Regions from separate parts of the Rothia sp. 11254D007BW genome, predicted to be linked through region 1. Evidence: predicted binding sites of a transcription regulator. Region 1 holds the regulator's gene; the other holds the start of a gene.

Region 1 (12,055 bases):
ACTGGTTGAGCTTGAAGAGGGCGGACGCCTGCTGATTGCCACCCGCGCCGGTATTAAGGCTGTAGGGCGCACTGAGGACGGCTACGCCATCGACATGGGACCCTGGGGCTTCATCAACGGCGATATGGCCCGCGACAACGGCACCGACGCCCAGGTTACCGCCAAGGGCTTGCGCACCCCGCGCGGCGCTCTTTCCATCACCATGGGCAACCCCCACACCGTCGTCATGCTGGGTACCGACGGCAAGCTTGATGGGCTGAACCTGCACGAGGCCCCCAAGGTTTCACCCAACCCGCCTGAAGGCACCAACGTAGAGTTCGTCGTCCCCGAAGAAATCTCAGCAGAGGACGGCGACCCCGCCACCGAAAACATCGGCTCAATTCGCATGCGCGTGCACGAACGCGGCGTCGGCGAAACCCTCTCCTGCGGTACCGGCGCTTGCGCCGCCGCTGCCGCTACCCGCTTCTGGGGTGGCGAGGACGCCCCCGACGAGTGGCTGGTCCGTGTACCCGGTGGAACCCTCGCCGTCACCTTCGTGCTGGGCCCCGACAACCTCGAACACGTCGTCCTGGCAGGCCCTGCCGCTATGACCGGTAAGGTACTGCTGGGCTAAATGACTGAAAACCTAGAAAATTCTCGGGAACTCTGGAACGAGATTTACTCAGAGCGGGAACAGATGTGGTCGGACAAGCCCAACGCCTCACTCGTTACTCTGATTGGAGACCGCGCTCCCGGCTCCGTCCTTGACCTTGGCTGCGGCGAAGGCGGGGACGTGCTCTGGCTGGCAGCCCGCGGCTGGCAGGCTACCGGCATCGATATTTCGGACGTCGCGGTAGGGCGCGCTCGCGCCCGCGCGGCAGCCGAGGGGTTGGAGGCCAGCTTTATCGACGCTGATCTCACCGACTGGTCTACCGACCAGCGTTTTGACCTGATTGTCACTAGCTTCTTGCAGTCTTACGCTGACTTTGACCGCCTGCCCCTGCTTGCAGCGGCCCTGGATCTGCTGAAACCCGGTGGGGAGCTCATATCGGTAGCGCACGCAGGCGCTCCCTCCTTCGCTGACCCCGAGGACGCCCGTAAACACAAGGCCCGCATGGTCAAGGCAGCAGAAGAGGCCCGAGCTCTTACCCAGGGCCGGGATGATATTGAAATCGTACTGGCCGAAGAATGGATTCGGGATATCACCTCACCCGAGGGTGAGCCCGCAACCATTCCAGATGCCGCGATGGTGCTACGCCGGGCGGTGCACCTCTAGGATGCGGAAGCCCTTCGAGGTAGCGTAGCGGGCTACGTCTAGGTCGGGGAAAGTCTCAGCCAGCCACTTCTGTAGGGAGTCTGAGCCCAGGTTTTTCTGCACGACCAGGTAGGCGGTGCCGCCGGGAGCCAGGCGGGGGAGCCAGGTGTGCATGATGCCGTGTAGCACGTCCTTACCTACCCGAATAGGCGGGTTGGACCAGATGGTATCGAAGGTCAGCGACTCATCGAGGGCATCGGGGGCAGCTACCGTCACGTTGGTGAGACCCAGGCGCTCAGCGTTCATCTCGGTGAGCTGGGCAGAACGGGAGTTCACCTCGACCCCGTAGACCTCAGCATCGGGCGCTGCCATCGCCAGGGTCAGGGTAATCGGGCCCCACCCGCACCCGATATCGAGCATACGCGCCCCCTGCGGGGCGGGGGCCTCATCGAGGAGAATACGGGTTCCCTTATCAACCCCACCCGGGCTAAAGATGCCGGAAGCGGTCAGAACCTGCACCCGGCGTCCGCCCAGCTCAACAGTCACAGGCTGGGGCGAAAAATCGCCGGTGGGGTTTTCAGAAAAATAGTGCGCGCTACTCATAGACGTTCATTCTACGCTAAGCCCCTGCCCTTACCGCCCCGGAAAAGCTAGAATAGAAGGACGCCTCAACCCACCTCGAAAGGTACTATGACCGAGACTTCAACCCCCAGCAATGACCCCAAACTTCCCTCAGATGAACAGCTGAGACATACAGTAGACCGCGTGCTGGGGCGGGCACAGGGCAACGGTAGTGTGCTCGATGAGAGGGCCCGCGAACTCTCAGATAACCAGCGTGAACATTCCGAATACGACGGTGACCAGGTAGATCTCGAAGAGCGTCGGGCACTGCGCCGTGTAGCCGGTCTATCAACCGAGCTTGACGACGTTACCGAGGTCGAATACCGCCAGCTGCGCCTAGAACGCGTTGTGCTGGCAGGCGTCTGGTCAGAGGGCACTCTGGAAGAAGCCGAGAATTCCCTGCGTGAGCTGGCGGCTCTGGCTGAGACCGCCGGTTCTGAGGTTCTGGACGGCCTGGTGCAGCGTCGTCTGAAGCCCGACCCGGGTACCTACCTGGGCTCCGGCAAGGTGCTGGAACTCAAAGATATCGTTGAGGCGTCCGGCGCCGATACCGTGATTGTGGACGCCGAGCTAGCCCCCTCCCAGCGCCGAGCCATTGAAGATATCGTCAAGGTCAAGGTCATTGACCGAACCACCCTGATTCTCGATATCTTCGCGCAGCACGCTAAGTCGCGTGAAGGTAAGGCCCAGGTTGAGCTGGCCCAGCTCGAATACATGCTGCCGCGCCTGCGCGGCTGGGGTGCCTCCCTGTCCCGTCAGGCTGGTGGCCGTGCCGCCGGTGGTGAAGGCATTGGTTCCCGCGGCCCCGGTGAAACCAAAATTGAAATGGACCGCCGCCGCCTACGCGCCCGCATGGCCAAGCTCAAGCGAGAGATTGCGGCCATGGCTCCTGCCCGTGAAACCAAGCGCCTGAACCGCAAGCGTAACCGGGTGCCGTCCGTAGCTATTGCCGGTTACACCAACGCCGGTAAGTCCTCCCTGCTCAACCGCCTCACCGACGCCGGCGTGCTGGTCGAGAACGCCCTCTTTGCGACCCTCGACCCCACCGTGCGCAAGGCCCAGACTCCGGACGGCGTAGGCTACACCCTCTCTGACACCGTCGGCTTTGTGCGCGCCCTCCCCACCCAGCTGGTGGAGGCCTTCCGCTCTACCCTAGAAGAGGTATCGGACGCCGACGTCATCGTGCACGTTGTGGACGTCTCCCACCCCGACCCCGAGGGGCAGATCCACTCCGTCCGCCAGGTTATTACCGAGGTCGATGCCCAAAACATCCCCGAAATCATCGTGCTCAACAAGGCAGATGCGGCCGACCCCTTCGTCATTGAGCGTCTGCGGCAGAAGGAACCCAACCACGTTGTGGTCTCCGCCCGCACCGGTGAGGGTATCGAGGAACTACAGCAGAAGATTGCGGACACCATTCCCCGCCCCTCGATTGAGCTCAACCTACTGGTACCCTTCTCAGCAGGTGGCGTGGTGTCCCGTCTGCACGAGTGGGACGCCGAGATTCTGCGCACTGCCTTTGTCTCTGACGGCACCTATGTGCAGGCCCTGGTCCGCGAAGAGGTAGCCTCTGACCTTGCTGAGTACGTACTCGAAGAAGACCTCCTTGAGGTACTGCAACCTGAAATCGACGAAGCTATCGCATCAGGGGCAGTAGAGACCCAGCGCGCATGAACGACCACGTCACCGCACCCACCGGGCAGGAGCTAGAGACCCTGCCCGGAGCTAAGCCCGTCCTACAGCTCCTCGACACCGTCGTGGAGCGCTCCGGCGGCCAGAAGCGCGACGGCCAGCGCACCATGGCAGCCCACGTAGCCCGCGCCCTCGATACCGAAAAACACCTGCTGGTGCAGGCTGGCACCGGCACCGGTAAGTCCCTGGGCTACCTGGTGCCCGCCATTCACGCTGCCCAAACAGCAGAAAAACCTATCGTGGTGGCTACCGCAACCCTGGCCCTGCAATCGCAGATTGTTAATCGCGATATTCCGCGCCTGCTGGAATCCCTGGGCGATGAACCCGAGCACGAAACCGACGTCGCTATCCTCAAGGGCCGCAACAACTACGTCTGCCTGCACAAGCTGGAAGGTGGCTACCCCGAGGACGACGGCGACGCCCTTTTCGATATAGATGCCACTACCGGCGCCACCGGCCCCGCCGGAAAACTGGGGGAAGAGGTTGTGCGCCTTCGCGAATGGGCACAAACCACCGACACCGGCGACCGCGACGAGCTGCTACCAGGCGTAAGCGATAAGGCATGGCGGCAGGTAGCCGTCACAGCCTCAGAATGCCTGGGCAAAAAATGCCCCCTGGTCGAAGAATGTTTCAGCGAGATGGCCCGAACCAGAGCAGCTGAATCAGATATCGTCATTACCAACCACGCCCTTCTCGCTATCAACGCCTTTGAGGGCGCTGCGGTGCTACCCGACCACGACATCGCCATCATCGACGAGGCCCACGAACTGGCTGACCGCGTCACCGGTGCCGTCACCGGGGCACTATCACCGGCCGCTATTACCAAGGTTGCCCGCAGCCTCAAACGCCATACGGATGCTGATCATAAGGCACTGGAGCAGGCAGCGCTCGCCCTCGATGACTCACTCAACGGGGTGCCTGCTGAGATGATGCCCAAGGGACTACCCGACCGGGTGGCAGCTGCTATGGAGCGGGTGCGCGATGCTGCCCGCCAGGCCCTGACCGACACCAAGGGCGGGGATAAGGACGGCGACGCCGGACGTCAGATGGCCCGTGCGGCCCTGACCGAAGTACACGAAACCTCCGAGAAGATGTTGACCGCTGACCCGCTTTATCAGGTCATCTGGGTTTCTCGTACCGGCTCTTGGGAGCCCGGTAGGGGGTATGTGGCGGCAGCTGACGATGACCCCGCCACCCTGAACATCGCACCTATCTCGGTTGCCGGTTACCTGCGAGAGGGGCTTTTCGAAAACCGCACCGTGGTGCTGACATCTGCGACGCTGACGGTGGGAGAAAGTTTTGATGCCGCTGCTGGTGCTCTGGGGCTGATGGGTAAGGACGCTCCGCGCTGGGACGGTATCGACGTGGGCTCACCCTTTAACTACCCCAAGCAGGGCGTGCTGTATCTAGCCTCTGACCTGCCTAAACCTGGGAGGGGAGTTTCGGTAGAGCAGCTGGACCGTATCGTTGAGCTCGTGACTGCCTCGGGTGGCGGCGCACTGGGGCTCTTTTCCTCTAAGCGCGGGGCCGAGCTGGCTGCCGAGTACGTGCGGGAACGCACCGACCTGAACATTCTTCTGCAGGGGGAGTCGTCTCTGCGCGCCCTGGTGCAGGAGTTCACCGAGGACACCGATTCCTGTCTTTTCGGCACCATGAGTCTCTGGCAGGGCGTGGACGTTCCTGGCGACTCCTGCCGCCTGGTCATGATGGACCGCATTCCCTTCCCCCGCCCCGACGATCCGCTGTCGCAGGCTCGCACCCGGGCGGTAGCAGCTGCTGGCGGTAATGGCTTTATGGCTGTTTCTGCCTACCACGCGGCGGTGCGCATGGCCCAGGGTGCTGGCCGCCTGGTGCGATCGGTCGGTGACAGGGGAGTTGTGGCCGTCCTTGACTCCCGCATCGCTACTCAGCGCTACGGTTCCTACCTGGTGAAGTCCCTTCCGCCCTTCTGGACAACAACCCGCAAGGACGTTGTACTGGGAGCGCTCGAGCGCCTCAAACAGTCAATCGACTAGTGAGAGACTAGGTCTTAGAGACTGCGCAGTACGGAGACGACCTTACCCATGATGGTGGCTTTATCGCCCAGGATGGGCTCGTACTGGGTGTTCTGGGGCAGTAGCCAGGTGTGACCATCGCGCTGGCGGAAGGTCTTAACGGTGGCCTCGTCGTCGAGCAGGGCCGCGACGATGTCACCGTTCTGGGCGGTGTTCTGGGCACGCACTACGACCCAGTCGCCGTCGCAAATCGCAGCATCGACCATGGAGTCGCCCTTGACTCGCAGCATAAAGAGGTCGCCCTGACCTACGAGCTGGCGGGGGAGCGTCATGACGTCTTCAATTGCCTGCTCAGCGGCAATGGGTGAGCCCGCAGCAATACGGCCCACCAGGGGAACAGTAGCGAGGTTATCGTCGGTCTGCGCGAAGGTAGGCACAATCGGCAGCGTGATGACGCTGGTTTCAGGCTTTACTTCTTCGGGGGAGGTCTCGCCGGTGAGAACCTCAATGGCGCGAGGACGCTTGGGGTCGCGCCTAATATAGCCCATCTCTTCGAGGCGAGAGAGCTGATGGGTAACAGATGAGAGTGAAGCGAGACCAACAAGGTCACCGATTTCACGCATAGACGGCGGGTAGCCGTGCTCATCAATAGCGCTGGAAATGGCGCTCAAAATTTTTTTCTGGCGGGCAGTGAGGGGGCGAGAGCCCTTGTGGGGCGGGCTTGCCGGAGTCTGCGGAGTTCGTTCGCTCACGGTATCTCGTCTCTGTTGGTTCTTAAAATGTCAGCCACCCGGTGTTCACTATCAAGTGGTCTTCTAAGACTATGTCAAGCAAACAGGTTATTCAAACATTTGTTCTAATTTTTCTCGACTATGTTCGATTTTTCTGATAGAACATAGATACGAAGAATTTTTAGAACAAAGATTCGACTATTGGTTGAATGTTTGAGCGTGAATCAGGAGAAAGACTTATGAGCACCATCGCCTTGCCCGAGTTTATGGCTCGTACTTCTTTGAAGAAGCCCCTTGATCAGGCTGCTACTTTTACCGTCCGTCAGCACCCGCAGGTGCCCGCATCGGCCGGGGCACTGCGGCAACCCCAGTACCGCATTCGTTTTGCGGCACCTGTGTCTGCGCGTCCCGCACCTGTAGCTCCCCTACGGAATCTGTCTTCCCACCCTGCTGCTTCTACCCCGGCTCAGCGGCCTAGCGCGGTAGTAGAACCGCCTCAGAAAGCGAAGACGGGGCGTGGGAAAATCCGTCTGACCCGCCGGGGGCGCCTGGTTTTTAGGGGTCTGCCCCTACTCACCCTCGTGGCTCTTGTGGTTCTCGGTGCCCTGACTTTCCTTGCACCCGGCGAAGCCAAGAGTGCCACTGTTGAACCTGTCGTTCCGGCTAGCCAAACGGTCACCGTTGTGCACGGCGATACTCTCTGGACCATCGCAGCAGATGTGGCACCCGGTGAAGATAATCGCGATGTCATCAATCGCATCATGCAGATTAACGACCTCACCAGCGCACAGCTGGTTCCCGGTCAGGTTCTTGAGGTGCCTGTCTACACTCAGTCACAGTAAGAAAAAGAGCGGTACCCTATGCCAGACTGCGAAACAAGAATGCAGCGTACGGGGCTAGGTCGCTACACTAGGGGAGTGACCGAAACTACCACAGCACTCGAAGCCCTGCCCCTGCGCGAAGATTTGCGGGGCCGTTCACCCTACGGCGCACCCATGATTGATGTTCCGGTAACCCTCAACGTTAACGAGAACACCCACCCCATGCCGCAAGAAGTTATCGATGCCATCACGCGCGATGTAGCAGAGGCCGCCGTAACCCTGAATCGCTACCCCGACCGCGAGTTCGATACCCTCAGAGCGGAACTCGCAGACTACCTGGGGCACGGTCTGACCCCCGAAAACATCTGGGCAGCTAACGGCTCCAATGAGATTCTCCAGCAACTCATGCAGGTCTTTGGAGGCCCCGGGCGCTCGGTCATGAGCTTCGTGCCCACCTACTCTATGTACCCCCTGCTGGCAGACGGCACCAATACCGCTTTCATCGCGGGTACCCGCGCAGCCGACTACTCCCTCACCGCAGCTTCAGCAGTTGAACAGATTGAAGAGCACAAGCCTTCTATCGTTATTCTCTGCTCACCCAATAACCCCACCGGCACCGGCCTGGGGCTAGACGTTATCGAAGCGGTCTACGACGCGGTGGCAGCCTACAACGGTATCGTCGTGGTCGATGAGGCCTACGCAGAGTTTGCCCAAGACCGCACCCAGAATGCTCTCACCCTACTTCCCGGCCGCCCTAACCTGGTTGTCTCTCGCACCATGAGCAAGGCCTTCGCACTTGCAGGTGCCCGCTTGGGCTACTTTGCAGCAGATCCCGCTGTTGCCGATGCCGTCCGCCTGGTTCGCCTGCCCTACCACCTCTCAGCCGTCACCCAGGCAACCGCGATTGCAGCCCTGCGCCACCGCACCCAGCTGCTGGCCAACGTCGACGACATCCGCGCCCAGCGCGACCGCATCGTGGAACACCTCACCGGCCTGGGGCTAGAACCGGCTGTATCGGATTCTAACTTTGTGTTCTTCGGCGGGCTCAAGGACGAAAAAGCTGCCTGGAACTACCTGCTAGAACGCGGCGTCCTGGTGCGCGATAACGGAATCCCCGGCTACCTGCGCGTCACCGCCGGAACCGAAGCCGAGACCAGCGCCTTCTTAGACCACCTCACCGACTACGTGCAAACTTTCGAGCGCTAAGCGCAGCGCGTAGCCCCATCAATATCGGCAGACACCTTAGAAAAAGAGACAGACATGGCAGTACCTACTGAATCATCCACCGGCATCGGCCCCCGTATTGCAAAGATGGAGCGGGCAACCAGCGAGTCGTCCGTCAGCGTCGAAATTAACCTCGACGGCACCGGCGTATCAGACATCGACACCGGTGTGCCCTTCTACGACCACATGCTCACCGCCCTGTCTAAGCACTCCCTGATTGATATGACCATCAAGTGCTCTGGCGATACCCACATCGATGTGCACCACACCGTTGAAGATACCGGCATCGTGCTGGGCGAGGTACTCCGCCAGGCACTGGGCGATAAGGCAGGCATCCGCCGCTTCGGTACTGCCACCGTGCCCCTCGACGAAGCTCTAGCCTCTGCCGTGGTCGATATTTCTGGCCGCCCCTACCTGGTCCACACCGGTGAGCCCGAAGGCTTCGAATACCACCTCATCGGTGGGCACTTCACCGGGTCAATGGTGCGCCACGTCTTTGAGGCTTTCGCCTATCACGCCGGTATCTGCCTGCACATCACCCTGCTGGGTGGGCGCGACCCCCACCATATCGCTGAAGCCCAGTTCAAGGCTCTCGCCCGCGCCCTGCGTCAGGCAGTAGAGCCCGACCCCCGCCACGCCGGTATCCCCTCCACCAAGGGAGCTCTCTAATGAGCGAGACTCTACAGCAGAAGCCCACCGTCACCGTCCTTGACTACGGGGCAGGGAACGTGCGCTCAGCCGTCCGCGCCCTTGAAGAAGCCGGTGCCCGAGTGGTGCTGTCCCGCAAGGAGTCAGACGTTCTGGGTGCAGACGGCCTGGTCGTGCCTGGCGTGGGTGCTTTCAAAGCCGTGATGGACGGGCTCAAAGAGGCGGACGCTATCCGCATGATTGGCAGGCGCGTTGCGGGCGGACGCCCCGTACTCGGCATCTGCGTGGGCCTACAGGTCATGTTCGAAAAAGGCGTTGAGCACGGAGTTGAAGCCGACGGCCTGGGCGAGTGGCCCGGCACCGTCGAAAAGCTCAAAGCCGAGGTCGTGCCCCACATGGGGTGGAATACCGTCCGCGCACCTGAAGGGTCCATGCTCTTTGCCGGTATTGAGAACGAACGCTTCTACTTTGTGCACTCCTACGGGGTGCAAGAATGGACCTTCGATCAGAACAACGAAGCCATGCTGCCGCCCCAGGTCACCTGGGCTAACCACGGCGGCGACTTCATCGCGGCGGTCGAAAACGGGCCCCTAGCTGCCACCCAGTTCCACCCCGAAAAGTCGGGTGAGGCCGGCATCCGCCTGCTCAAGAACTGGATTAACTCCCTGCCCGTAACAGGGCGTCTAGACGGGGCGAAGTAGGGTATGTCAGCTACAACGTCCGGGCTACTGCTCATGACCGTAGGCATGATGTTCATCGGTGGAGCCTACTCCTTCTACAAGCAAAAAATTACCTGGGTGGCCCAGCTTGTACTGCTGCTGGTGGGCCTAGCCTTTGCCGGGTACGGCCTGTACGTCGTGATGAACTACAGCTAGCTAGCTACCCCATAGACCTAGATTTTTACCGTCCTACTCCCAAGGAGAGAACAATGACTGATCGTCTCGAACTGCTGCCCGCGGTCGACGTAGCCAACGGCCAGGCCGTGCGCCTGGTGCAGGGCGAAGCCGGATCGGAAACCAACTACGGTTCCCCCGTCGAAGCTGCCCTAGAGTGGCAGAACGCCGGTGCTGAGTGGCTGCACCTGGTCGATCTCGACGCTGCCTTTGGCCGCGGCGATAACATCGAGATTCTGACCGAGGTAGCTCAGGAACTTTCCATCAAGATTGAGATGTCGGGCGGCATCCGCGACGACGAATCCCTGGAACGGGCCCTGTCGCTCAACCCCGCCCGCATCAACCTGGGCACCGCTGCCCTCGAAAACCCCGAGTGGACCCGCAAGGTCATCGCCGAGCACGGCGATGTTATCGCTGTTGGGCTGGATGTCCGCGGGGACGTACTGGCCGCCCGCGGCTGGACCAAGGAAGGCGGCAACCTCTGGGAGGTTCTCGACCGCCTGAACGACGACGGCTGCGCCCGCTACGTCGTCACCGACGTCACCAAGGACGGCACCCTGCAGGGCCCCAACCTGGAACTTCTGCGCAAGGTCGCTGAACGCACCGACAAGCCGGTGGTCGCCTCTGGCGGTATCGCCACCCTGGACGACATCGCCGCCCTGCGCACCATGGTGCCCCACGGAGTTGAGGGCGCTATCACCGGCAAGGCCCTCTACGCCGGCAAGTTTACCCTCGCCCAGGCACTCGACGTTGCAGGTCGCCCCTAGTGACCGACTTTTCAGATCGCGTGCACCGCGCCCACACCCACGGGCATGGCAACCCCGGTAACCCCAGCGCACCCCGCCGGGAGCTACCTGCGCATATCGCTGCCCAGCTGGCGTCCGCCGGTCAAAAAACCGATACCGGCGGGCAGCCCTGGGAAGGGCGCAACCTGGGGGAAGGCACCAGTCACACCCACCAGTTCCCCGGCGACGACGGCAGAACCGACCCCGCCCTGCAAAAAGTTCTCGATGCTTTTGCCGCGGGCGAAGTCGATGAAGTCGCCGTGGTCGATGCCCTGCGCTCCGTGCGCATCTTTGCCCCGGTCGTAGCCCAGCTATCTCAAGCAGAAATCACCGAGCACGGCCTGGTATCAGACAAAGAATCGGATATGGCGCTGGTGAGTATTCAGGCTCCGGACGGACGCCGCGCCCTCCCCGTTTTCACCAATGTAGACGCCCTCACCGCCTGGCACGACCTAGCCCGCCCGGTTGCCGCAGATATGCGGAAAACCGCCCTATCAGCCGTTGAAGACGAGAACCAGCTGATTGTGGTAAACCCCGGTGCCGACCTCACCTTCGTCGTGCGCCGCCCAGCTTTCTGGGCAATCGCCAAGGGGGAAGAATGGGTGCCCTCCTACCGCAACCCCCGGGTCGCCGAAGAGCTCAGCAACATTGCAGCGCCCCTGTCTGCTGTAGTTGCGGTTGAAGCAGGTCCCGGCACCGGCGTGTACTCGCAGACCGCGAGCGGACGCGTACTGGCAGGTGGTGGGCACGGGCCAGAGCTGAAAATCATGCTCAAACTCCGCCCCGGTCTCACCCAGGAACAGGTCAACCAGACCGTGCAGACCTTCCAGCAGGGGCTCGCTCTCAATCAGGTCATTGCCGAGCAGGCTGACTCAGTGCAGATCGCCTTGGCCTCAGCCTAGAAAACCGGCCCGGTGAACTTTTCGCCGGGTCCCTTGCCGGGGGCGTCCGGGTAGGGGGAAGCCTCACGGAAGGCCAGCTGGAGGGAACGCAGGCCGTCGCGCAGGGGAGCGGCGTGCTGGGAACCAATCTCGGGCGCCGCAGCGGTAACGAAACCTGCCAGGGCGGTAATCAGCTTACGGGCCTCATCAAGATCTTTGAGGTCTTCGGCGTTCTCTTCAGCAGCCAGACCGCACTTGACGGCAGCAGCGCTCATCAGGTGAACAGCAGCGGTAGTAATGACCTCAACCGCGGGAACCTCAGCGATATCGCGCATCTGGGCGTTAACTTCTTCAACCTGCTCGGCAGTCAGGCCATCAGGTAGCGCCTCACCCTGCTCAGCGGAATCTTCAAAACGGTAGCTAGTTTCGTTGCTCATGGTTACTAGAATCTCACACCAACCCTACCGAGCGTGAATCGCCCGTCACACTCAACCCGGCCACCGGCGTCCGCCCCAAGAAAAACAGCCAAAA
Region 2 (12,055 bases), 560 kb from region 1:
CACTTTGTCCGCAAGGTCAAGCCCAATTACGCGCTGCTGCTCAACGTCCTGCGTGATCAGCTAGATCGCTTCGGTGAGATTGATACGACCCGCCGTATGCTGGCTACGGTTGCCGGTGCCACGACGGGCACCGTGGTGCTCAACCGAGAAGACCCGCGTATTCGTTCTCTTGCTGAGAATATTCAGCCCGGCACCCGGGTGAGCTACTTCGGCCTGTCTGAGAAGCTCCGTGCCCTGTTCCCGTCCGATGACGACCTGCGCACCAGCCCCGAGGGTGCTGACCGCGCGGACGCCGGTCTTTTGGCGCCCGAGCTGCCGGCGGCGTCCGTCCTGCTCAAGGACTTCAAGGGAACCGCCGCCACCTTCGATGTTGCCGGTAAGGAGCTGGCGGGCACTATTAACCTTTACGGCGTCTACAACATCTTCAACGCCGCTGCGGCAATGGCCCTGACTCGCGAGGTCATGGGAGAGGCCCTCAACGAGACTAAACTTCTAGCTGAACTTGAACATATCGCGCCGGCTTTCGGTCGCGGTGAAACCCTCACCGTTAACGGCCAAACCCTCCAGCTGCTGCTGGTCAAAAACCCCAGCGGTTTCCGCCTGTCGCTGGCCTCTGCCGACGCCAAAGACTACGCCACCATGATTACCATCAACGACGCCTACGCCGACGGCCGTGACGTCTCCTGGCTCTGGGACGTAGACTTCCACTCCTTGGTTCAGGGGGGTGTCACCATGGTATCGGGCGTACGCGCCTACGATATGGCTCTGCGCCTGGAGCATGACGATGTCTATGTCGAGAACATCAACGAGAACCTAGAAGAAGCCCTGGCCACCTTTATCGTCAAGTCAGACGGACGCCCCATGCGGATCTTCTGCACCTACACCGCCATGCTGGCAATCCGTAAGGAACTGGCAAAAATCACCGATGTGGAGGAAATCTAATGAGCGATTTTGAGAACGCACCGGTCGAAGTGGGCGAGCAGATTATCACCCAGACCGGCAACAACAAGAGCCTCAAAATTGTGCAGCTCTACCCCAAAGACATGAACATCTACGGGGACTGGGGCAACACCCTGTCGCTCTCCCGCCGGGCCCAGGCCCACGGTTTCACCACCGAAATCGTTGACTACAACCCCGGTGATGAATTCCCGCTCGATGGCGATATCTTTGTAGGCGGCGGTGGCCAGGATTCAGGCCAGTCCGTGATTCAGGACGACCTGCTCGCCAACGCTGAAACCCTGCGTATGCTGGCAGAAGACGGCACCCCCATGCTGGTTATCTGTGGTCTTTACCAGCTCTTCGGTAGAGAGTTCAAAACCGTAGGCGGCGTCACCCTCAACGGTATTCGCGTCTTTGACGCTAAAACCGTCGGCGGCGAAGAACGCCTGATCGGCAACATCGTTGAGGAATCTGAAGAGTTCGGCACCATCATTGGGTTCGAAAACCACTCGGGGCTTACCTATCTCTCCGGCGACACCAAGCCCCTGGCCACCGTCACCAAGGGCGAGGGCAACAACAAGGAAGATTCCGGCGAGGGCGCCCGCGTCCACAACGTCATCGGAACCTACCTGCACGGCTCCCTGCTGCCCAAGAACCCCGCCATCTCGGACTTCCTCATCAAGCAGGCAGCAATCAAGAAGTACGGCGAATTCACCCCCGTCGTCATCGACGACACCCTTGTGGAAAAGGCACGGGCCTCAGCGTCCGCCCGTCCGCGCTAGAATAGTACGAGGTACATCGCGCCTGCCCGCGTGCAGGCGCACCAGACGAATAAGGAGAATCATGTCAGGTCACTCCAAATGGGCCACAACCAAGCACAAGAAGGCAGCAATTGACGCCAAGCGCGCCAAGGCCTTCGCTAAGTACATCAAGGCAATTGAAGTTGCAGCTCGTATGGGTGGCCCCGACCCGGCAGGTAACCCCGCCCTCGACCTTGCAGTCTCAAAGGCCAAGAAGAACTCGGTTCCCAACGACAACGTTGAGCGCGCAATCAAGCGCGGCGCCGGCCTGACTGGTGAAGCCGTTGACTACACCGAAATCATGTACGAGGCCCGTGGCCCCCAGGGTACCGCCCTCTACATCGAGTGTCTGACCGACAACCGCAACCGTGCAGCTGCCGAGGTTCGCACCGCCGTCACCCGCAACGGCGGCACCATGGCAGACTCCGGCTCTGTAGCCTTCCTTTTCGAGCGCAAGGGCGTTGCCGAAGTTGCTAAGACCGAGGGTCTGACCGAGGACGACGTCCTCATGGCAGTGCTCGACGCCGGCGCAGAGGAAGTCATCGACGAAGGCGAGATCTTCACCGTTGTCTCCGAGGCAACCGACCTGCCCGCTATCCGTAAGGCTCTGGAAGAGGCTGAGCTCGAGTACAACAACGACGACCCGGTCTTCCGCCCCACCATGCAGGTAGACCTCGACGCCGAAGGTGCTAAGAAGTTCCTTAAGCTCGCTGACGCCATCGAAGAACTGGACGACGTACAGAACGTCTACTCCAACGCAGACATCAGCGAAGCCGTCATGGCCGAGCTCGAAGCTGAGTAACCAGCAGGGAAAGGAGGAGCGCGTGGCCCCGGCTCACGGCACCTCACACCAGCGCCCGGAACCCGCCCCGCGAGTTCCGGGCGCTGCCCGCATTCTGGGGGTTGACCCGGGCCTCACCAGGTGCGGTTTCGGTTTGGTCGATATGACGGCCAACCGCAAGGCCCACTTCGTCAACGTGGGAGTAGCAGGTACCGCCGCTTCGGAGAGTCTGGACGCCCGCATCCTCAAGATTCTGCGCGCTGCCGAGGCCTGGCTCGACACCTACCAGCCCGACGCCCTGGCAATTGAGCGAGTTTTTGCCCAGGAACAGGTCAATACCGTGATTGGTACTGCCCATGCCTCCGGCGTGGTAATTGCGGCTGCCGCTGCACGCGGCGTGCCGGTACACTTCCACACCCCCTCAGAGGTGAAGGCCGCGGTGACGGGCTCCGGACGCGCCGATAAAGCATCGGTGGGGCGCATGGTTACCCGCATTTTGGGGCTTGACGCCATGCCCAAACCGGCGGACGCAGCGGACGCCCTCGCCCTTGCTATCTGCCACGGCTGGCGCGGCGGGGGCATTGGCTCCGGCATCAACATGGCAGCCACCACCCAGACCCACCAGGGCTCCAACCCGGCGGCAGCGCGCCGCAGCGCCCAGCTCACCCCCGCCCAGCGGGCTTGGATAGAGGCGGAGGCAAGGGCACGAAGATAGGGCAGGGCTGTTGGGTAAGCGGCGGACTCACAGCGAAGCTGCTGGCTCGGGGCTGGCGTGAATCGCGGAACGAGCGCAGCGAGTCGCGTGAGAGGGTCGGCAGCGAGCGTGAGTCCGCCGCTTGCCCGTAACATACAAGACGCACGCTTCTTGTATTAGTACATATATTCGAATAGAATTGGTTTCATGATTAGCTCACTGACCGGTACCGTGACCCATCTGGGGTTGGAGACCGCTGTTATCGACGTTAACGGTTTTGGCATGCTGGTGCATCTCAATGCCCGTACAGCTTCGCAGCTGCGCCTGGGGGAGAAGGCTACGGTTCTGACCACCATGATTGTGCGTGAGGACTCCATGACCCTCTACGGCTTTGCTGAGCCTGCTGAGCGTGAGGTCTTTGACATGATGCTGTCGGTGTCGGGTATCGGCCCGCGCATTGCCCTGGCCGTGTTGGGCGTGCATACCCCGGCTGAGGTTGAGCGTGCTGTAGCAACCGGTGACGATAAGGCTTTCACTAAGGTTCCCGGCATTGGCCCTAAGGGGGCGCGCCGCATCGTCCTTGAGCTTGCTGGCAAGCTGATTTTGGCGGACGGCGCTACCGACCAGCTGCCTATCGGCCAGGGTGTGAGCTGGAAGCCCCAGGTACAGGATGCCCTGACCAGCCTGGGCTGGAACGAGCGGGACGCCGTGAGCGCCATTGAGTCTTTCATCGAGCACAACCCGAAGGCTGAAACCATGGGTGTTGCCGAAGCGCTACGGGCGGTGCTGGCTTCGCTGGGCAACCAGAATACGGTGGGGCGATAGGTAGAGTATGAGTCAGTTCCCTCACGCCGATGGCCAGATTCCCGGCCAGCGCCTGGTTTCGATGGATGAAGAGCCAGAAGAAAAAATGATTGAGGCGGCTCTGCGCCCCAAGTCTCTTGATGACTTTGTGGGGCAGCAGCGCGTGCGTCAGCAGCTGTCGCTGGTGCTTGAGGCGTCGAAGATGCGCGGACGCTCGGCCGACCATGTGCTCCTGTCGGGCCCTCCCGGCCTGGGTAAGACCACCCTGGCTATGATTATTGCTGCTGAGATGGATGCGCCCCTGCGTATTACCTCCGGGCCGGCTATTCAGCATTCGGGTGACCTGGCTGCGATTCTTTCCTCTCTTACTCCTGGTGAGGTGCTCTTTCTTGATGAAATTCACCGTATGAGCCGCCCGGCTGAAGAGATGCTCTACATGGCCATGGAAGATTTCCGTGTGGATATCGTGGTGGGCAAGGGGGCGGGGGCAACCTCTATTCCCCTGGAGCTGCCGCCCTTTACCCTGGTGGGGGCAACCACCCGTGCGGGTCTGCTGCCCGGGCCCCTGCGTGACCGCTTCGGCTTTACTGGCCATCTGGAGTTCTACTCGGTCACCGAGCTAGAGAGCGTGATCCGCCGGTCTGCTGGCCTGATGGAACTCAACATTAGCCCCGAGGGTTTTGCAGAGATTGCGGGTCGGTCCCGGGGCACACCCCGTATCGCCAACCGCCTGTTGCGTCGCGTGCGCGACTGGGCTCTGGTCAACGGCATCGACCGTATCGAGGCCTCAGCGGCAGCAACAGCCCTCAACATGTACGAGGTCGATGAGCGCGGCCTGGACCGCCTAGACCGTGCGGTGCTTGAAGCTCTGATTACCAAGTTCGGCGGGGGACCGGTGGGCCTCTCCACCCTAGCTATTGCGGTGGGCGAAGAGACCGAAACCGTTGAGACCGTTGCCGAGCCCTACCTGGTACGCGAGGGCCTGATCGGGCGAACCCCCCGCGGGCGAGTTGCCCTGCCGGCTGCCTGGGAGCACCTGGGGCTAGAGGCACCCGAGCTGCCCTAGCCGTCCGCCCCTGTAATATCAGGGGGTAACCAGCCAACTGCAAGGAACTTGGCATAGAATGGGGACTTAGTTTGTTCACCCCCACCAACTACGTTAAGAGGGATTCTCGTGCAGTCAGGCTCACCCCTGTTTATGCTCCTACTTCTGGGCATCATGATGCTGGTGCTCATCGTGCTACCGGCACGCCGCGCCAAGAAGGCCCAGCAGCAGATTAAGGAACGTCAGGACGCCATGGTGCCCGGCACCCAGGTCATGACTAACTTTGGTCTCTACGGCTCTGTTGTCTCTATCGACAAGGAAGCCAATACCGCCCACCTGGAAATTGCTCCGGGCACCGTGGCTAAGGTTCACCTCATGACCGTCACCAGCATCGAGGAAGACACCGCTGCCGCGACGGTAGCCGACGCCGAGCGTCCTGTCATCCAGGGTGAAGTCGCAGACGATCCTAAAAACTAAACCACAGCTTAGGGTGCGCTACCTCTAGATTCAGAGGTGGCGCGCTTTTTCACGTTTCACGAACCCACTCACCTGAAGGGGCACCGATGGCTCAACCATCCAACGTTACCAAAGCCAGAGGGGCACTCGCCTCAATGGCCCTGGTGCTGCTCTTACTCGCCGGAGGAATCTTCGGCACCACCTTTTCCGGGGGCAGCTGGCTGCCCAAGCTGGCCCTAGACCTCTCTGGCGGTACCCAGCTCATCCTGTCACCCGAGGTCAACGACTCCTCGGGCGAGGCCATTACTGCTGAACAGCTCGACCAGGCTGTTGAAATTATCCGCCAGCGCGTCGACGGCGCGGGCGTGGCAGAAGCTGAAGTGACCACCCAGTCGGGCCAGAACGTCGTTGTTTCTGTGCCCGGTACCTTGAGCTCAGAAACCCGCGATCTGATTCAGACCTCGGCGCAAATGAGCTTCCGCGCGGTTATTAACGCTGGCACCCCGCAGGCGGTTGCGGCGGACGCTGCCGCTGCCGAGGACGCCCTACCCTCGCCGACGGCTGAACCCACCGACGGATCCGACTACAACTGGGTGACAGGCGACCTCTGGCGCCAGTACGAGCAGCTGGACTGCACCGTGCCAGCCAACGTCGATACCTCTAACCAGGACCCCAACTCCGCCATTGTCGCCTGTGCCTCAGACGGAAGTGAAAAGTACATCCTGGGCCCCATCGAAATTGAGGGTACCGATATCGATACAGCCTCCTACTCCCAGGTGGCTAGCTCAACCGGTTACGCGACCGGCCAGTGGGGTGTGAATATCGTTTTCAACGAGGCTGCTACCCAGACCTTTAAGGACGTCACCACCCGCCTGAACGCTATTCGCGGCACTAACGCGTCCGACCCCCGCGCCCGTTTCGCCATCATGCTGGATGGCCAGGTGCTCTCATCCCCTGTCACCCAGGCGGTCATTACCAACGGCCAGCCCCAAATTACCGGTAACTTCACCGAGCAGGACGCCGCAAACCTGGCTGAGCAGCTCAAGTACGGTGCCCTGCCCATTAGTTTCACTATCCAGTCAGAACAGCAGATTTCTGCAACCCTGGGTGCTGACCAGCTAAAGATGGGTCTGATTGCCGGTCTAATCGGTCTGCTACTGGTGTTTGTCTACTCCCTCTTCCAGTACCGTCTGGTGGGCCTGGTCAATATCACCTCGATTATTGTGGCTGGTCTGCTCTCCTACGGGGTGATTGTGCTGCTGGGCCACTTGATGAACTACCGCCTGTCTCTGGCGGGCGTGGCCGGTCTGATTGTGTCCATTGGTCTGATGGCAGACTCCTTTATCGTCTACTTTGAACGTATTCGCGATGAGATTCGTGCCGGCCGCACCATTCCTGCCGCTATCGACCACGGTTGGCTGCGCGCCAAGCGCACCATCATGGCCTCCAAGGCCGTGAACCTGCTGGCCGCTGTAGTGCTCTACTTCGCCTCTGTTGGTAACGTACGCGGCTTTGCCTTCACCCTGGGTCTCACCGCCGTTTCAGACCTGATTATCACCTTCCTCTTCATCCACCCGCTCATGGTTCTGCTGGGCCGCAAGGACTACTTCCGCAACGGCGGACGCTTCTCGGGCATGGACCCGGTAGCCCTCGGCTCCACCCCGCTCTACCGGGGTGCGGGGCGCGTCCGCACTCCCGAAGAAGCTGAAGGCACCCTATCCCTAGCTGAGCGGAAGCGCCGCGAGCGCCTGGCCGCTGAGGCGGCTGAAGCTGAAGCGGCACAGGGGAGTGCTGATGTGGAGCCCCTGCCTGCCGCAGATCCCACCACTACAGAGGAGGCCCGCCGTGGCTAATAAACTCGCTCAGTTCGGTAATGAACTGCATTCTGGTCAGCGGTCGTTTGGGTTTGTGCCTAAGCGTCGCCTGTGGCTGACGGTTGCCCTGGTCCTTGTGGTGTTGGCGGCCCTGGTGCCGGTGGTGCGTGGAGGCTTCAATCTGGGCATTGAGTTCCGAGGTGGTTCTGAGTTCACCGTGTCGCAGGTGACCAACACCGACATTACGATTGGCCAGCAGGCAATTGCTGACGCCGCCCCCGAGGCGACGGACGTGCGCGTCACCAATATCGCTGCGGGTACCGTGCGCGCTCAAATGAGTGAGCTGACGGACGATGAGACTCTGGCAGTGGGCCAGGCCCTGCAGACCGCCTACGGTGTGGGCGCTGATCAGGTGACGTCGTCCTTCGTGGGCCCCACCTGGGGCGCAGGGGTGACCCAGCAGGCCCTGGTGGGTCTGGTGTGGTTTATCCTGCTGGTGATGATTGGTATGGCCCTCTACTTCCGCACCTGGAAGATGTCGGTCTCAGCCATTGCTGGTCTGGTTTTCACCATCGTGACCACGGTAGGTCTATACGCTCTCATTGGTTTTGAGATTACCCCCAGTGCGATTATCGGCTTCCTGACCGTGTTGAGCTACTCGCTCTATGACACGGTGGTGGTCTTCGATAAGATTCGCGAGAACACCGAGGGGCTTGAAAAACGTCGCGATACTACCTTTGCTGAGCAGGTGAATCTGGCGGTCAATCAGACCCTGGTGCGCTCTATTAATACCTCGATTGTGGGTATTTTGCCGGTGGGCTCGATTCTCTTTATCGGCGCCTTGCTCCTGGGGGCCGGTACCCTCAAGGACCTCTCCCTAGCCCTCTTTGTCGGTATCATCATCGGCACCCTGGGAACGCTCTTTGTGGCGGCTCCCGCCTACGCTGCCCTGCGCCTGGGTGAGAAGGGCGTGCGTGAGCATACTGATATGGTCCGCCGCACCCGCCAGGGTCAGGTAACAGAGGATGAAGAGCATGCGGACGCCGCCGCTCAGCCGTCAGCGCCGGTGAGCGTGACAGTTCATCCGGTTAACCTTGAAAGCTAGAGGGGCTTACAGCTAGGCCTTTTGCCCTAGAAACGGGAGCGGATGACTGTCCGCTCCCGTTTTTGTTACGCGCAGTGTGGAATTAATCTAAGATAGTCCCACACGAGTATTTCAGTTTGAGGGGGAATTGGGCATGAGCCGGTCAGAAGAGAGCAGCCAGAAGGATTCTCGCGCAGAGGGTAAGCGGCCGGTTCGCGGGTCGCACCGGGTCATGTCTGCTTCGGGGCGTGTGCCAACCCGCCTGGTATTTGGGCGTGAGCAGCAAGAGGGCCCCGCCCCTCGTTTTTCTCCGGTGCTGGCACCGGTGATTCGCACCGTCAAGAAGTACCACCCCGATGAAGACCTTGAGGTGCTGCAGCGGGCCTTCCAGGTCGCGAACCACTACCACCGGGGGCAGAAGCGCAAGAGCGGGGACCCCTACATCACCCACCCGGTAGCCGTGACGACCATTCTGGCTGAGATAGGTGCTACCGGCCCCGTGCTGGTCGCTGGTCTGCTGCACGATACGGTCGAAGATACCGAGTACACCCAGGAGCAGCTCACTGCTGATTTCGGCTCTGAGGTCGCCTACCTGGTAGACGGTGTGACCAAGCTTGATAAGGTCAGCTACGGCGATAACGCCCCCATTGAGACAATTCGCAAGCTGGTTATCTCGATGTCGCAGGATGTGCGCGTGCTGCTCATCAAGCTGGCTGACCGTCTGCACAATGCCCGTACCTGGCGGTTTGTCTCCGGTGCCTCTGCTGCGCGTAAGGCCGAAGAGACCCTGCAGATTTATGCCCCGCTGGCCCACCGCCTGGGCTTGAACACCATCAAGTGGGAGCTGGAAGACCTCTCCTTTGCCGCTATGAGCCCCGATATCTACGCCGAGATTGTGCGGATGGTGGGCGAGCGTACCCCCAAGCTCGAAAAGTACCTGGCCGAGGCCCGCGTGACGATTGAGGATCGCCTGGCCCAGGTAGGTATTGAGGCCACTGTAACGGGCCGCCCCAAGCACTATTACTCTATTCATCAGAAGATGAAGACCAAGGGTAAGAGCTTCGACGATATCAACGATATTCTGGCCGTGCGCATCATGGTCGAGGACGAGAACGATTGCTACACCGCCCTGGGGCACGTGATGTCCCTGTGGATGGCGGTTCCTGGGCGCTTCAAGGACTACATCAAGCAGCCCAAGCACAACCACTACCAGTCACTGCACATGACGGTGCACGGGCCCGGCGGTCTGCCCCTGGAAATCCAGATCCGCACCTACAAGATGCACGAAGAGGCTGAGTACGGTGTGGCTGCCCACTGGCGCTATAAGGCTGCCTCCCGCGGTGAAAAGGTAGACCTTTCACCCAAGGAACCTAGCACCCAGACCGCTGCCTTCAACATCGGTATTTTGCAGTCGATTTCTGAGATTTCGAACTCCAACCCCGAGTCTGAGCAGTTCTACCAGCAGCTGTCTGAGCGGCTTGAGACCGATGAGATTGTGGTGCTGACTCCGCAGGGTAAGCCCATTAGCCTGCCAGTGGGCTCAACCCCGGTTGACTTTGCCTACGCTATCCACACCGAGGTGGGGGACCGCACCATTGGGGCTAAGGTCAACGGCAAGCTGGTTCCCCTGCACACCGAGCTCGAGACCGCCTCAACGGTTGAGATTCAGACAACCAAGGACGAGAACCACGCCCCGAGCGAGGACTGGCTCAAGTTCGTGCGCACCAGCAAGGCCCGCACCAAGATTCGCCAGCACTACGCCAAGGGCCGCCGCATCGAGGCCATGAACCGTGGCAAAGAACGCGTGGTCAAGGCTATGCGTCAGCACGAGCTGCCCCTGACCAAGATGATGACACCCGAGCTCATGCTGCAGGTCGCCCAGGATCTTCACAAGCACGATGTTGCCACCCTCTACCACGCTGTGGGCGAGAACGAAGTGGAGACCCAGGCCGTCATTACCTCCCTGGTCAACCTCTACTACGGTGAGGACGACGTCGACCAGACCGTTGAACTCGATAGCTTCGACGCCTCCCTGGTATCTAACCGCCGCTCGGTGGGCGATGACAACGGTGTGGTGGTACCCGGTGCCGAGGGTATTCTGACTAAGATTGCCCGTTGCTGCACCCCCGTACCGCCCGACGACATTGTCGGCATCGTCACCCGCTTGCAGGGTATCTCGGTGCACCGTACCGACTGCCCCAACGTACTAAGCCAGGCTGACGACCCCCGCCAGACCGCGGTGGAATGGGCTTCCCACGGTAACTCCGTCTATCGGGTATCGATTCAGGTGGAGGGTATTGACCGTAAGTCCTTGCTCTCCGACACTATCCGAGTCATTTCCGAGGCCGGCTGCAACATCGTGGACGCCAAGGTTCATACCAGCGACGAACGTTTTGTAGTCAACCGTTACACCGTAGAGCTCTCTGACCGCTTTATGCTGGAGCACTTGCTGAACCAGATTCGCAACGTCCCCGGCATCTATAACGCCTACCGTCTGACCGGTTCCCGTCCGCTCATGAACCAACAGGGCTAGGTCCCAGTCGCAAGGGCCCCGCCATGAGCTGGTGGGCCAGATGCTGAGCCCTGAGTAGGGCTGTAGCTTTCAGGTTGATGTGTTCTCGGGCGCTCTGGAGCAGAAGCTCAGGCGTGACGCTGTTGTGGCTATCGAGCAGGATGGCCCTGACGATGGCCAGGTCGCTCTCATCGAGAGAATGGGTGATGATATCCAGGGCTGTCTTGAGGGGCGTGGTGAGGCGAATGGGCCCGATAGTCATGGTGTCGTAGGGGCGTAACTGGGCCTGATGGCTTGCAAAGTTCGCTCGGCAGGGGCGGGGCAGATTGAAGCGGTTATCCCGGTCGTAATCAACGTGCAGGCGCCCCTCCGGTAGCTCGGGCAGGTAGCCCAGAACCCAGGCTGCGGTGGCCCGAGAGTAGCGGATGCGATGGTGGTAGCCTGCCGGGGTGAACAGCCCCAAGCTGGCTGCCCGCATGAGCGGGGTGGGTTCGTCCTCTGGCTCCCGGTAGATGCCGTGATGGAGGTGGACAAGCTGACGTTCCTTGATGAAGGCTCGCCACTGATCTGCGGAAAGTTGCGTGGTTTCTTGGCTATAGAGGCGGACGAGCGCAAGTGGCTCCTGCTGCTGCGGCGCCTCTTCTGCCCCTCGTGGCAGGTAGGAATGGTTGTCGCGGGCGATGAGGTGCAGGGAGCTTGCTGGCTTGTGCGGCACCGGCGCTAAGGGGAAGGGAAGCTCTGAGAGGGCCGTGACTACGTTGATTTGTTCCATGACTACGTTCTAGCACATCAGCGCCGGGTGCAAGAGAAAAATCTGTCAGGCTGTGGATAAGTAGGCTAGCCAGGTAGGCTTATCCACAAAAATCCCCCGTCTACCGGCCGGTAGACGGGGGATTCTGCGTCACAAAGACGTCACAGACAAGTCTGGGGGTTAGGCGCCAAACTCAGCAGAAGAAGCCTTGAGGGTCTCAAGCCACTGCTTGCGGGCGTCCAGGGCTTCCTGGGCCTTCTTGATCTTCTGGGCGTTGCCGCTGGCCTCGGCCTTGGCCAGGTCTGCTTCAAGACCGGCGATGGCGTCCTCCAGCTGGGTCAGCATGGAGTTAGCGCGAGCCTGCTTAGCCGGGTC

The links. The regulator LexA, encoded in region 1, represses DNA repair genes until DNA is damaged. The targets are predictions, from matches to a motif close to TCGAACANNTGTTCGA.
Region 2: a site for LexA is predicted at 3,392-3,407, ahead of ruvA (Holliday junction branch migration protein RuvA). Genes of this name have one in related genera too.

Annotation. Positions count from the first base shown of each region.
Region 1 covers NZ_JBPWPK010000001.1:1,149,348-1,161,402, reverse strand. Annotated here, with positions in the region: gene dapF (diaminopimelate epimerase) at 1-613, shown strand, start outside; gene ACEE43_RS05170 (class I SAM-dependent methyltransferase) at 614-1,255, shown strand; gene ACEE43_RS05165 (class I SAM-dependent methyltransferase) at 1,232-1,837, opposite strand; gene hflX (GTPase HflX) at 1,925-3,529, shown strand; gene ACEE43_RS05155 (ATP-dependent DNA helicase) at 3,526-5,562, shown strand; gene lexA (transcriptional repressor LexA) at 5,577-6,293, opposite strand; gene ACEE43_RS05145 (LysM peptidoglycan-binding domain-containing protein) at 6,512-7,114, shown strand; gene ACEE43_RS05140 (histidinol-phosphate transaminase) at 7,190-8,299, shown strand; gene hisB (imidazoleglycerol-phosphate dehydratase HisB) at 8,354-8,986, shown strand; gene hisH (imidazole glycerol phosphate synthase subunit HisH) at 8,986-9,666, shown strand; gene ACEE43_RS05125 (hypothetical protein) at 9,670-9,840, shown strand; gene priA (bifunctional 1-(5-phosphoribosyl)-5-((5-phosphoribosylamino)methylideneamino)imidazole-4-carboxamide isomerase/phosphoribosylanthranilate isomerase PriA) at 9,894-10,625, shown strand; gene ACEE43_RS05115 (SseB family protein) at 10,625-11,545, shown strand; gene ACEE43_RS05110 (DUF1844 domain-containing protein) at 11,542-11,961, opposite strand.
Region 2 covers NZ_JBPWPK010000001.1:591,756-603,810, forward strand. Annotated here, with positions in the region: gene ACEE43_RS02745 (MurT ligase domain-containing protein) at 1-942, shown strand, start outside; gene ACEE43_RS02750 (type 1 glutamine amidotransferase) at 942-1,721, shown strand; gene ACEE43_RS02755 (YebC/PmpR family DNA-binding transcriptional regulator) at 1,783-2,541, shown strand; gene ruvC (crossover junction endodeoxyribonuclease RuvC) at 2,564-3,235, shown strand; gene ruvA (Holliday junction branch migration protein RuvA) at 3,422-4,039, shown strand; gene ruvB (Holliday junction branch migration DNA helicase RuvB) at 4,047-5,084, shown strand; gene ACEE43_RS02775 (preprotein translocase subunit YajC) at 5,193-5,540, shown strand; gene secD (protein translocase subunit SecD) at 5,627-7,372, shown strand; gene secF (protein translocase subunit SecF) at 7,365-8,438, shown strand; gene ACEE43_RS02790 (RelA/SpoT family protein) at 8,572-10,950, shown strand; gene ACEE43_RS02795 (hypothetical protein) at 10,931-11,701, opposite strand; gene ACEE43_RS02800 (DUF349 domain-containing protein) at 11,861-12,055, opposite strand, start outside.